DNA from 3 places in the Streptosporangium sp. NPDC051023 genome. Region 3 is predicted to be linked to each of the others. Evidence: riboswitches for the same ligand, from Rfam matches in the RefSeq annotation. Region 3 holds a riboswitch; each other region holds the start of a gene.

Region 1 (3,254 bases), on a different contig from region 3:
GAACCGCCCCGGGTCGCAGCCGAGCCACTCGGCCAGAGAGGGGCCGGGACGAACAGGGCCGACGCACTGGACGGACTCGTCGGTGAACAGCGTCACGTCGGCGGCGGTGGAGTTCATCCAGAGCAGCTCCGGCTGCTCCCTGCGCCAGACCCTGCCGCCACCCGGCGGGTACGGGTCGACCACGTGAATGTCCAGGGACGGCCAGTGGAGCAGCTCGGCGGCGTTGGCGCAGATCCGCTCGACCAGGCAGGTGCCGGTCGGCCCCGCGCCGATGACCGCGATGGAGGAACTCATGCCACCCTCTCCCGCCACGCCCCGGGCTCCTCCCCGCACGCGCCGCCCTGTGTCCGGCCCCTGCTCCCGCGTCGTCTCATAGCGCGGCTCTGCGATGGGGCAGGTCCCAGTCGGCGTGCGACGGCTCGACCGTGACCCGCCACGGGTCGGTCTCGCCCTCGGGGGTCGAGAGCGCGCCGAAGTCCGTGTTCTCGTGGAAGGCGGGGTGCTGGTAGAGGTCCCTGGCGTAGTCCCACAGGTTGGGGAAGGCGGTCAGCGGGCGCTCACTGATCCTGGCCCCCGGGTTGTCGCTCACGTCGAACCTGAGCAGCGTCGGCCAGAGCCGCACGTCCGACTCGGTGATCCCTGAGCCGAACAGGAACCTGCGGTCGGCGAGCCTGGCGTCGAGTTCCTCGAGGAAGGCGATCACGGCCTTCCTCGCCTCGTGGTACTCCGCCTCGGTCGTGGCCGAGGCGACGCGGCCCGCCGCCGTGTTGACGTACTCGTAGATCCGCGCGTTGAGCGCGTCGATCTCGGGCCTGAGCTCCTCGGGGTAGAGGTCGACCTCGGGGTCGCCGCCGAACTTCGCGCCCAGGTCGAGGGTGATGTCCGGGAAGTCGTTGCTGACGATGCGCCCGCTTTGCCTGTCCCACAGCACCGGCACGGAGACGTGCCCGTCGAAGCCGGGCTCGGTCGCCTCGTAGGCCTCCCTGAGGATGGCGAAGCCGTTCACCGGGTCCGCGCCGCGCCTCTCGCGGAACGCCCACCCCCTGCCGTCCCGCTCGTCGTCGACGTAGGACAGCGAGACCACGTCCTGCAGCCCTTTGAGGGAGCGTACGATCGCCGCGCGCTGCGCGTAGGGGCAGACCGCCGCGACGTAGAGGTGGTAGCGCCCGGGCTCGGCGGGGAACTCTCCCGCGCCGTCGTCGGTGATCCGTCCTTGGAAGGGGTAGCGGGGGCCCGGCCGGTCACCAGGGCGGTAGCGGCCGTGAGCGTCCAGGTCGACAGGGCTCGCGTAGTTGAGTGTGATCTCGGACATGTGCCGCTCCCAGGCATGCCTCGGTGACCCGCTGCGGGGTCCGCGCTTGCGGCACGCCCACCGTGCCGCCTGGTCTCCCCCGGGGGCACCCCGCCGCGGTGCGAGGGTTGCCGGTCAGTCAGCCGGGGCTTTGCACTGACACTCTTAACCTAGTTAGACGGTAGGAAATACATAGATCTCTGTCAACCCTTAAAGTCGGAGCATGTCTCAAGAGATCGTGAAGGTGGTCTACCGCAAGTACGACGGCTCTCTGCACTGGAACCATCCGGCCTTGCTTCTCGGCGAGGACGAGCACGGCGTGTGGACCGGCTGCCCGGCCGGCAGCAGCGGCAGGAGGGGAGAGGAGCCACCGATCGTCTGGGACCAGCCGTTCGTGATGCTCTTCCCCCGCGATGCCTGGTGGACGGCCACGTTCAACGCGGCGCCGTACAAAACGGAGATCTACTGCGACGTCTCGACCGTGCCGCGCTGGAACGACGGCGAGGTGACCATGGTCGACCTGGACCTCGACGTGATTCGCCTGCGCGAGGACGGCCGGGTGTTCCTCGACGACGAGGACGAGTTCGAGGAGCACCAGATCCGCTACGCCTACCCCCGGGACGTCGTCGAGAACGCCCGCGCCTCGGCCGCCGCGCTGCTGGAGGCCGTCGGCTCGGGCACGGCCCCCTTCGCCGCACCCCCGCGTTGGCTCGCCCTGGTGAGCTGACCTCCCCCACCGTACGGCCGGCCCCCGAGAACCGAGCCCCCCGAACAGCCGGAGCGCCTACAGGGGCGGGAAAACGGGGGCGCGGCGCTCGGTGAAGCCGGCGGGACCCGTCACCACCTTCCGAGATCCCAGCGGCCCAGCGCCCGCTCCTGGGAGTCGGGGTGGCTGGCGAAGTTCGGCGACAGTTCCACGTTCTCGTAGTAGCGGTGGAAGACCGGCGTCGCGGAGCCGGAGATGGGCGGGACGATCCAGCTCCAGTCCGCCGGGCAGACCCGGCCCGCCTTCTCCTCGCGTTCCACGTGGGTCAGGAAACGCCTGGCCTCGGTGTGGTGGTCGGTCATCGTCACCCCCGCCCTGTCGAAGGAGTGCAGGACCGCCACGTTCAGCTCGACCAGGGCGTGGTCGCGCCAGAGCGAGCGGTCGTTGCGGGTGTCCAGACCCAGATGTCCGGCGATCAGCGGCACCAGGTTGTAGCGGTCGGCGTCCGCGAGGTTGCGGGCGCCGATCTCGGTGCCCATGTACCAGCCGTTGAACGGCGCCGCCCGGTAACAGACCCCGCCGATCTCCAGGCACATGCTCGATATGGCCGGTACGGCGTGCCAGCGCAGCCCCAGCCGCTCGAACCACGGGTACGCGGGATGGGAGAGCGGCACCTCAAGCACCGCGTCCCCGGGGACCGTCGAGAGCAACGGCGGCCCGTCCCCCATCGAGATCGCCAGGGGAAGCACGTCGAAGGGCGTGCCGGGACCGCCCTTCCAGCCGAGTTTGCGCACCATCGTGGTGAAGTCCGTGTAACGCGGGTCGCCGACGACGGAGCCGTCGTCCATCGCGTATCCGGCGTAGCGAATGAGCTGCTCGTTCCAGATCCTCGGCCCGGAAACCCCGGGGCGGTCCTGGGCGAACACCGTGATCGTCGGCCGGATCCTGCCCCCCGACGTGACCTCTCGGAGGTGGTTCACGCATTCGACCGCGACTCCCTCTGCCGTGCTCACCCGGCGCCGGTCGCGCACCCGCAGCGACCTCCAGTAGAGCCGCCCGATGCACCTGCCGCTGTTCCGCCAGGCCACCCGGGCGCCGAAGGTGAGCTCGTCCGGCGTGTGCGTGTACGTCCCCGTCCTCGCGATCTCGACCCGCACCTCGCGCAGCCGTGACCGCATCGGGCCCGCCTCCGGATTCTCCGCGTGGAACAGCCTCAGGTACTCCTCGGCCGCCGCCGTCACGTCCGCCGGTGCCGCC
Region 2 (3,254 bases), on a different contig from region 3:
AGCGGCAGGTCCTCCTTGAGGCCGCCGACCCGGTTGAACATGTAGTGCATCCGGCCGCCGGAGATCTCCTCCATCACGGCCTGGAGGGTCTCGCGCTCCCGGAACGCGTAGAAGACCGGGGTGATCGCGCCGAGCTCCAGGGGATAGGAGCCGAGGAACATCAGGTGGCTGAGCACCCGGTTCAGCTCGGCCATCAGCGTGCGCGTCCAAACCGCCCTGACCGGCACCTCCATGCCGAGCATCCGCTCGACCGCGAGCACGACGCCCAGCTCGTTCGCGAACGCGGAAAGCCAGTCGTGCCGGTTGGCCAGCACGATGATCTGCCGGTAGTCCCTGACCTCGAACAGCTTCTCCGCGCCTCGGTGCATGTAGCCGACGACCGGCTCGGCCGAGCTGATCCGCTCGCCGTCCATCGTGAGCCGCAGCCGCAGCACCCCGTGGGTCGACGGGTGCTGCGGGCCGATGTTCAGGACCATGTCCTCGGTCGCGAGCTCCTTGCCGCGCGCTCCCGCGACGGCGTCGGCTCCGGCCCCGATTCCCACGTTCACTTCCCGGGGCGTGCCCGGGGCACGAGGCTCACTCATAGGCCCCATGCTGTCACGTCACCGACGCGTGACAAGATCCTGCAGAGCCGTGATCAGGCGGTCGACGTGCTCCTGCGTGCTCCCGATGCCGATGGAGGCGCGCACCGCGGAGGCGGTGACGTCGTCGCAGCCGCCGTCCTTCGCGCCCAGGAGGTGGCGGACGAAGGGGTGGGCGCAGAACTTGCCGTCGCGGACGCCGATGCCGTACTCGCCCGACAGGGCCTCGGCGACCTCACGGGCGGTGAAACCGTCGACCACGAAGGAGACGATGCCGACGCGCGGGTGGTCGGGGCCCCACAGGGACAGCTCGTGGACGCCCTCGATGCTCGCGAGACCGGCACGGAGGCGGCCGAGAAGACGCTCCTCCTCGCGCACCAGCACGTCCCAGCCGGTCGCGCTCAGGGCGTCGCAGGCGGCGGCCAGCGCAACCGCGCCGAGGACGTTCGGCGTGCCCGCCTCGTGACGCGCCTCGGGGTCGGCGTGCCACTCGGTCTCGTCGTCGTTCACGGCCTTCACCGCGCCACCGCCCTTGAGGTACGGCTCGGCCTCCGTCAGCCAGTCGGCGCGGCCGATCAGCGCGCCCGTGCCGAACGGCGCGTAGAGCTTGTGACCGGAGAAGACCACGTAGTCCAGGTCGAGCGCGGTCAGGTTGAGGCGGCGGTGTGGGACGAGCTGGGCGGCGTCGACGAGGATGCGGGCGCCGTGACGGTGGGCGATGTGGGCCAGGGCGGCGATCGGCCACAGCTCGCCGGTCACGTTGGAGGCCGCGGTCACGACCAGCAGCTTGGGGCCCTCGATCGCGGCCAGCGCGTTGTCGGCCGCGCGTACGGCCTCACCGGGGAAGGCGGGGGCGGGCAGCCGTACGGCGTCGGCCCACGGCAGGAGCGAGGCGTGGTGCTCGGTGTCGAAGACCACGGTGGTGGTCCCGGCGGGCAGGCTGCGGGCCAGCAGGTTGGTGGCGTCGGTCGTGTTCCTGGTGAAGATCACCGAGTCGTCGGGGCGGGCTCCGGCGAAGGCGCGCACCGTGTGCCTGGCCTGCTCGTAGCGGGCGGTGGTCAGCTGGGACGCGTATCCGGCGCCGCGGTGGACGCTGGAGTAGGCCGGGAGCGCGGCGGCGACGGCGGCGCTCACCGGCTCCAGACAGGGGGCGCTCGCGGCGTAGTCGAGGTTGGCGTATCGGACGAGCCTGCCGCCCTTGACCGGCACCTCGAGGTCGGAACCGAGCACCGAGGGGATCCGGCGGTCGTCGGAGACGCGGGTCGCCGGGACGGTCACGGCGGTCGCCGCGGTCGTGATTCCCGAGGGGGTGGCGGTGCTTCCGGCGGAGGTGAAGATCGTCAGTGTGGACACGCCAGCTCTCCTTGGAGGTCATCGGACCCCAAGCCAATGGCGTTGGTGCGTGGAGCCCGCGCTTGCCCGACACACCTCGTGCCGGACCAGGTCCTCACCCGGGGCACCCCGCCGCGGACGCGAGGGTTGCCGGCCAGCGAGCCGGGGCTTGTCACTGGCACTCATGACCTACGGATCGGACTATACCCATACCGGGGCCGTGCTTGGCAAGTCCGGGGAACGGGGCGGCGGTTCACTGGGGAGCGGCCGGGACGTGCGGGACGTGCGGGATGTGCGGGATGCGCGGGATGTGCGGGGCGGCGGTTCATGGGGGAACGGCCGGGACGTGCGGGACATGCAGGGCGGCGGTTCATCGGGGAGAGGCCGGGACGCGTGGGACGAGGAGAGCGGGACGGGCGGGGCAGGAGGAGGGGGTTTCGGCGGTGATCCGGAGGAACTTCCTGCTGTGTCCGATCGTCTGGTGCTGTAACCGGGAACGTTCACCAGGTCACGCGCAGCTCACGGGCGCCGGTCGGCCTGGTGTCATCGCTCGCCGTACCGGTGCCCGGAGAACGGGCACGCTGGAGGTGCCGCCGTGTACGGCGGGCGCGGCGAGGGCGTCGCCGTAGGCGGCGGACGCGGTTGAGGCGGGCGTTCGGCCCGGCCGGGATCCGAGGACTGGAGGACACGATGGACTGGGTGACCGACCCGGCGAGCTGGATAGGGCTGCTCACCCTGATCGCCCTGGAGATCGTGCTGGGCATCGACAACATCATCTTCATCTCGATCCTGGCCGGGAAGCTCCCACCGGAACAGCGCGACAACGCCCGCAAGCTGGGCCTGCTGGCCGCCCTGGTCAGCCGCCTCGCGCTGCTGCTGGCCCTGTCGTGGGTGGTACGGCTCACCGCCCCGCTGTTCGAGATCTTCGGTCACGAGATATCGGGCCGCGATCTGATCCTGATCCTCGGCGGCCTGTTCCTGCTGGCCAAGAGCGTCCACGAGATCCACGGCCACACCGAGAACGGCTCGGACCACTCGGGCGGCGGCAGGGCGGCGGCCACGTCCTTCGCGTCGGTGATCGTCCAGATCATGCTGCTGGACATCGTGTTCTCCCTCGACTCGGTGATCACCGCGGTCGGCATGGTCGACGAACTCGCCGTCATGGTCATCGCGGTCATCGTCGCGGTCATCGTGATGCTCTTCGCCTCCGGACCGATCAGCCGCTTCGTGGACAAGCACCCGACCATCAAGATGCTCGCGCTGTCCTTCCTGGTGCTGATCGGCGTGGTGCTCCTCGCCGAGGGCTTCGAGCAGCACATCTCCAAGGGATACATCTACTTC
Region 3 (3,254 bases):
GGGATGATGGAGATCTGAACTCCGGGCGGAGTCGCCGTGTCCAGGTTGTCAGCGAAACGGACGTCCTCATCACCCACGTACACGTTCACAAAACGACGAATCTTGCCCGTTTCATCGAGAATACGGGCGCCGATGCCCGGGAAGTCAGCGTCGAGCTTCTGGAGCACGTCCCGAAGAGTCTCGCCCTCTCCGTTCACCTCGGCCGCGCCGTCGGTGTACGTACGGAGAATCGTCGGAATCCGTACAGAAACACTCATAATTCAGTACCTTTCACGAGTTCTAGGCGACAACCGCACGAAATGCGTCAAGAGAGGGCCTGATGACGGCGGTGGGGCGTGCCTGGTCGGCCACCGCGTCGAGGGTCTTCAGGCCGTCGCCCGTGTTGAGAACCACCGTCTCCGCGTCGGGGTCGATCTTCCCCGACTCGACCAGCTTGCGCAGCACACCGACCGTGACACCGCCCGCGGTCTCGGCGAAGATGCCCTCCGTCCTGGCCAGCAGGCGGATCGCGTCGACGATCTGGGCGTCCGTGACGTCCTCGACCGCACCGCCGGTGCGCCTGGCGATGTCGAGCACGTAGGGACCGTCCGCGGGGTTGCCGATGGCCAGCGACTTGGCGATCGTGTCCGGCTTGACGGGGCGGATCACGTCGTGGCCCGCCTTGTAGGCGGCGGAGACCGGGGAGCAGCCCTCAGCCTGGGCCGCGAAGATCTTGTAGGGCCTGTCCTCGACGAGACCGAGCGCGATCAGCTCCTTGAACGCCTTGTCGATCTTCGTGAGCTGGGAGCCGGACGCGACCGGGATGACGATCTGGTCGGGGATGCGCCAGCCGAGCTGCTCGGCGATCTCGTAGGCCAGGGTCTTGGAGCCCTCGGCGTAGTACGGCCTCAGGTTGACGTTGACGAAGCCCCACTTGTCGCCCAGCTCGTCACCGATGAGCTCGGAGCAGAAGCGGTTGACGTCGTCGTAGGTGCCGTCGATGCCGACGAGCCTGCCACCGTAGACGGAGGCCATGACGATCTTGGCCTGCTCCAGGTCCGCGGGGATGAACACGCAGGCGTCGAGCCCGGCCCGCGCTGCGGCCGCGGTCACGGCACCGGCCAGGTTGCCGGTCGAGGAGCAGGAGAGGGTGTGGAAGCCGAAGTTCCTCGCCGCCTCGACGGCGATGGCGACCACGCGGTCCTTGAAGGAGTGCGTGGGGTTGCCCGAGTCGTCCTTCACGTGCAGCGAGCGGAGGCCGAGCTCACGCGCGAGGTTGTCGGCCTTGACGAGCTTGGTCCAGCCCGGCGCCATGTTGGGCTTGGTGGCGACGTCCTCGGGAACCGGCAGCAGGGAACGGTAGCGCCAGATGTTGGTCGGCCCCTGTGCGATCTGCTCTCGGGTCACACGCCCGAAGTCATAGGCGATCTCAAGGGGCCCGAAACACTCGATACAGGCGAAGCTCGGGCCGAGCTCGTAGCGGGCACCGCACTCACGACAGGACAGCGCGGCGGCGGGGCCGAAACGCCGATCGCGCACGTCGTCGACGCGGCCGAGCGAGGAGGTGGTTTCAGTGTTTGCGAGCGCCATGAAGCGAGGCCTTTCCCTCATCTTCGTCTGCGACCACCCTGGTCACAGACCGGAATTGGCACCTGTCCCGGCCGACCTCGCCAGATCGCGAGTCTTGAACCGGGAGGGTTGCCGGGGCTTCGCAGGGCCGGTCCCTCCACCCCTCTGGATGAGCAATATGCAGTTGTGGACCTGACACGCAGGTCTCATGCACTCTACCTCGCCCCGCCGCGATCCTGGCCAGCCGTCTCGCCAAATGAGACAAAGCATGTCAAAGATCGGACAGGGCGTCGGGAGACGGGTGCCGGAGGTCAGAAGCCGTAGGCGTCGCCGAGCGCTCCCTGGACGTACTTGCGGGCCTGGTGGATGCGCGACTTCGCGGTGCCGAGCGGGATGCCGAGCTGGTCGGCGACCTCGTTGTAGTCGAGCTGGCAGATGTCGCGCAGCACCAGCGCCTGGGCCAGGTCGGGCTTCTCCGCCTCGAGCGCCTCCATCGCGTCGAGCAGGTCAAGCCGGGAGCCGGCGATCACGCTCACCCGGGCGACGTCGGGTTTGTTGTGCAGCGGCAGCTCGTCCGAGCTCTGCTCGGCGGAACGCCGCTTCAGCGAGCGGTAGGTGGTACGCGCGCAGTTGGCGGTCACGATGTGCAGCCACGTGCTGAACCGTGCCCGCCCCTCGAAGCGACCGATGTTGCGGGCCACGGCCAGCAGGGTGTCCTGGGAGGCCTCCTCCGCGTCCTGCCGGTAGGGAAGGATCCGCCCGCAGTGCCGCAGCACCTCGGGCTCGATCCGCTTCAGCAGCTCGCCCAGCGCCCGGTGGTCGCCTCCGGCAGCTGCGCGGGCCAGTTCCTCGGTCGTCTCGTCCAGCGCCATCACGAGCCCCCATCAGCGGTCATAGTCGCTCGACATCCTACGGTCGCCGGTTATGTTTGGTTAACCTTCGGGACAAGCACGTCCCTAGGCGAGGGGATCAAAATGAGTGCGATTTTGGTGGCCTCGAACCGCGGCCCCGTCTCCTTCACCCTGTCGGAGGACGGCGCACTGACCATGCGCAGGGGTGGCGGCGGCCTGGTCTCCGGCCTGTCGGAGGTGGCCAAGGACCTCGACGTCCTGTGGGTCTGCGCGGCCCTCTCCGACGGCGACCGCAGCGCCGTACGACTGGCGCCGGGCGGCCGTCTCGACCAGGCGGGCTACGAAACCGGGGCGCTGCGGATGCTCGACATCCCCGCCGCGACCTTCCACCGCGCCTACAACGCGGTCGCCAACTCCACCCTGTGGTTCGTCCACCACCTCCTCTACGACACCCCGAACAGGCCGCAGTTCGACGCCAGGTTCGGCAGGGAGTGGGAGTCCTACCAGGCATACAACGAGGCGTTCGCGACGGCGATCGCCGAAGAGGCCTCGCACGGGGCGAAGGCGATGGTGCAGGACTACCACCTGGGCCTGGTCCCGGCCATGCTCAGGGTCGAGCGACCCGACCTGCGGATCGCCCATTTCTCCCACACCCCGTGGGCCCCGCCCGAATACTTCAGCCTGCTGCCCGACGAGGTCGCGGCCGAGCTGCTCGAAGGCATCCTGGGCGCCGACCGCGCGGGCTTCCTGACCGCCCGCTGGGCCGGCGCCTTCATGGACTGCTGCGAGAGCGTGCTCGGCGCCGAGGTCGACCGTGCCGGCCGTACGGTGACTCACGAGGGCAGGACCACCAGG

Evidence for each region. A riboswitch is a leader RNA that binds a small molecule or an ion and turns the genes downstream of it on or off. The one in region 3 is predicted to bind S-adenosylmethionine.
Region 1: linked by a shared signal. The riboswitch ahead of AB0395_RS29610 (glutathione S-transferase C-terminal domain-containing protein) and the one ahead of thrC (threonine synthase) in region 3 are both predicted to bind S-adenosylmethionine.
Region 2: linked by a shared signal. The riboswitch ahead of AB0395_RS31255 (aminotransferase class V-fold PLP-dependent enzyme) and the one ahead of thrC (threonine synthase) in region 3 are both predicted to bind S-adenosylmethionine.

What each region holds. Positions count from the first base shown of each region.
Region 1 covers NZ_JBFBCE010000052.1:36,199-39,452, reverse strand. Annotated here, with positions in the region: gene AB0395_RS29615 (FAD/NAD(P)-binding protein) at 1-294, opposite strand, end outside; gene AB0395_RS29610 (glutathione S-transferase C-terminal domain-containing protein) at 371-1,312, opposite strand; SAM riboswitch class IV at 1,350-1,462, opposite strand; gene AB0395_RS29605 (DUF402 domain-containing protein) at 1,515-2,018, shown strand; gene AB0395_RS29600 (nitric oxide synthase oxygenase) at 2,129-3,254, opposite strand, start outside.
Region 2 covers NZ_JBFBCE010000058.1:31,093-34,346, reverse strand. Annotated here, with positions in the region: gene AB0395_RS31260 (NADH-quinone oxidoreductase subunit D) at 1-584, opposite strand, end outside; gene AB0395_RS31255 (aminotransferase class V-fold PLP-dependent enzyme) at 603-1,859, opposite strand; SAM riboswitch class IV at 1,988-2,103, opposite strand; gene AB0395_RS31250 (hypothetical protein) at 2,414-2,602, opposite strand; gene AB0395_RS31245 (TerC family protein) at 2,604-3,254, shown strand, end outside.
Region 3 covers NZ_JBFBCE010000003.1:26,850-30,103, reverse strand. Annotated here, with positions in the region: gene AB0395_RS02715 (MoaD/ThiS family protein) at 1-257, opposite strand, end outside; gene thrC (threonine synthase) at 280-1,569, opposite strand; SAM riboswitch class I at 1,584-1,724, opposite strand; gene AB0395_RS02705 (RNA polymerase sigma factor) at 1,860-2,420, opposite strand; gene AB0395_RS02700 (trehalose-6-phosphate synthase) at 2,517-3,254, shown strand, end outside.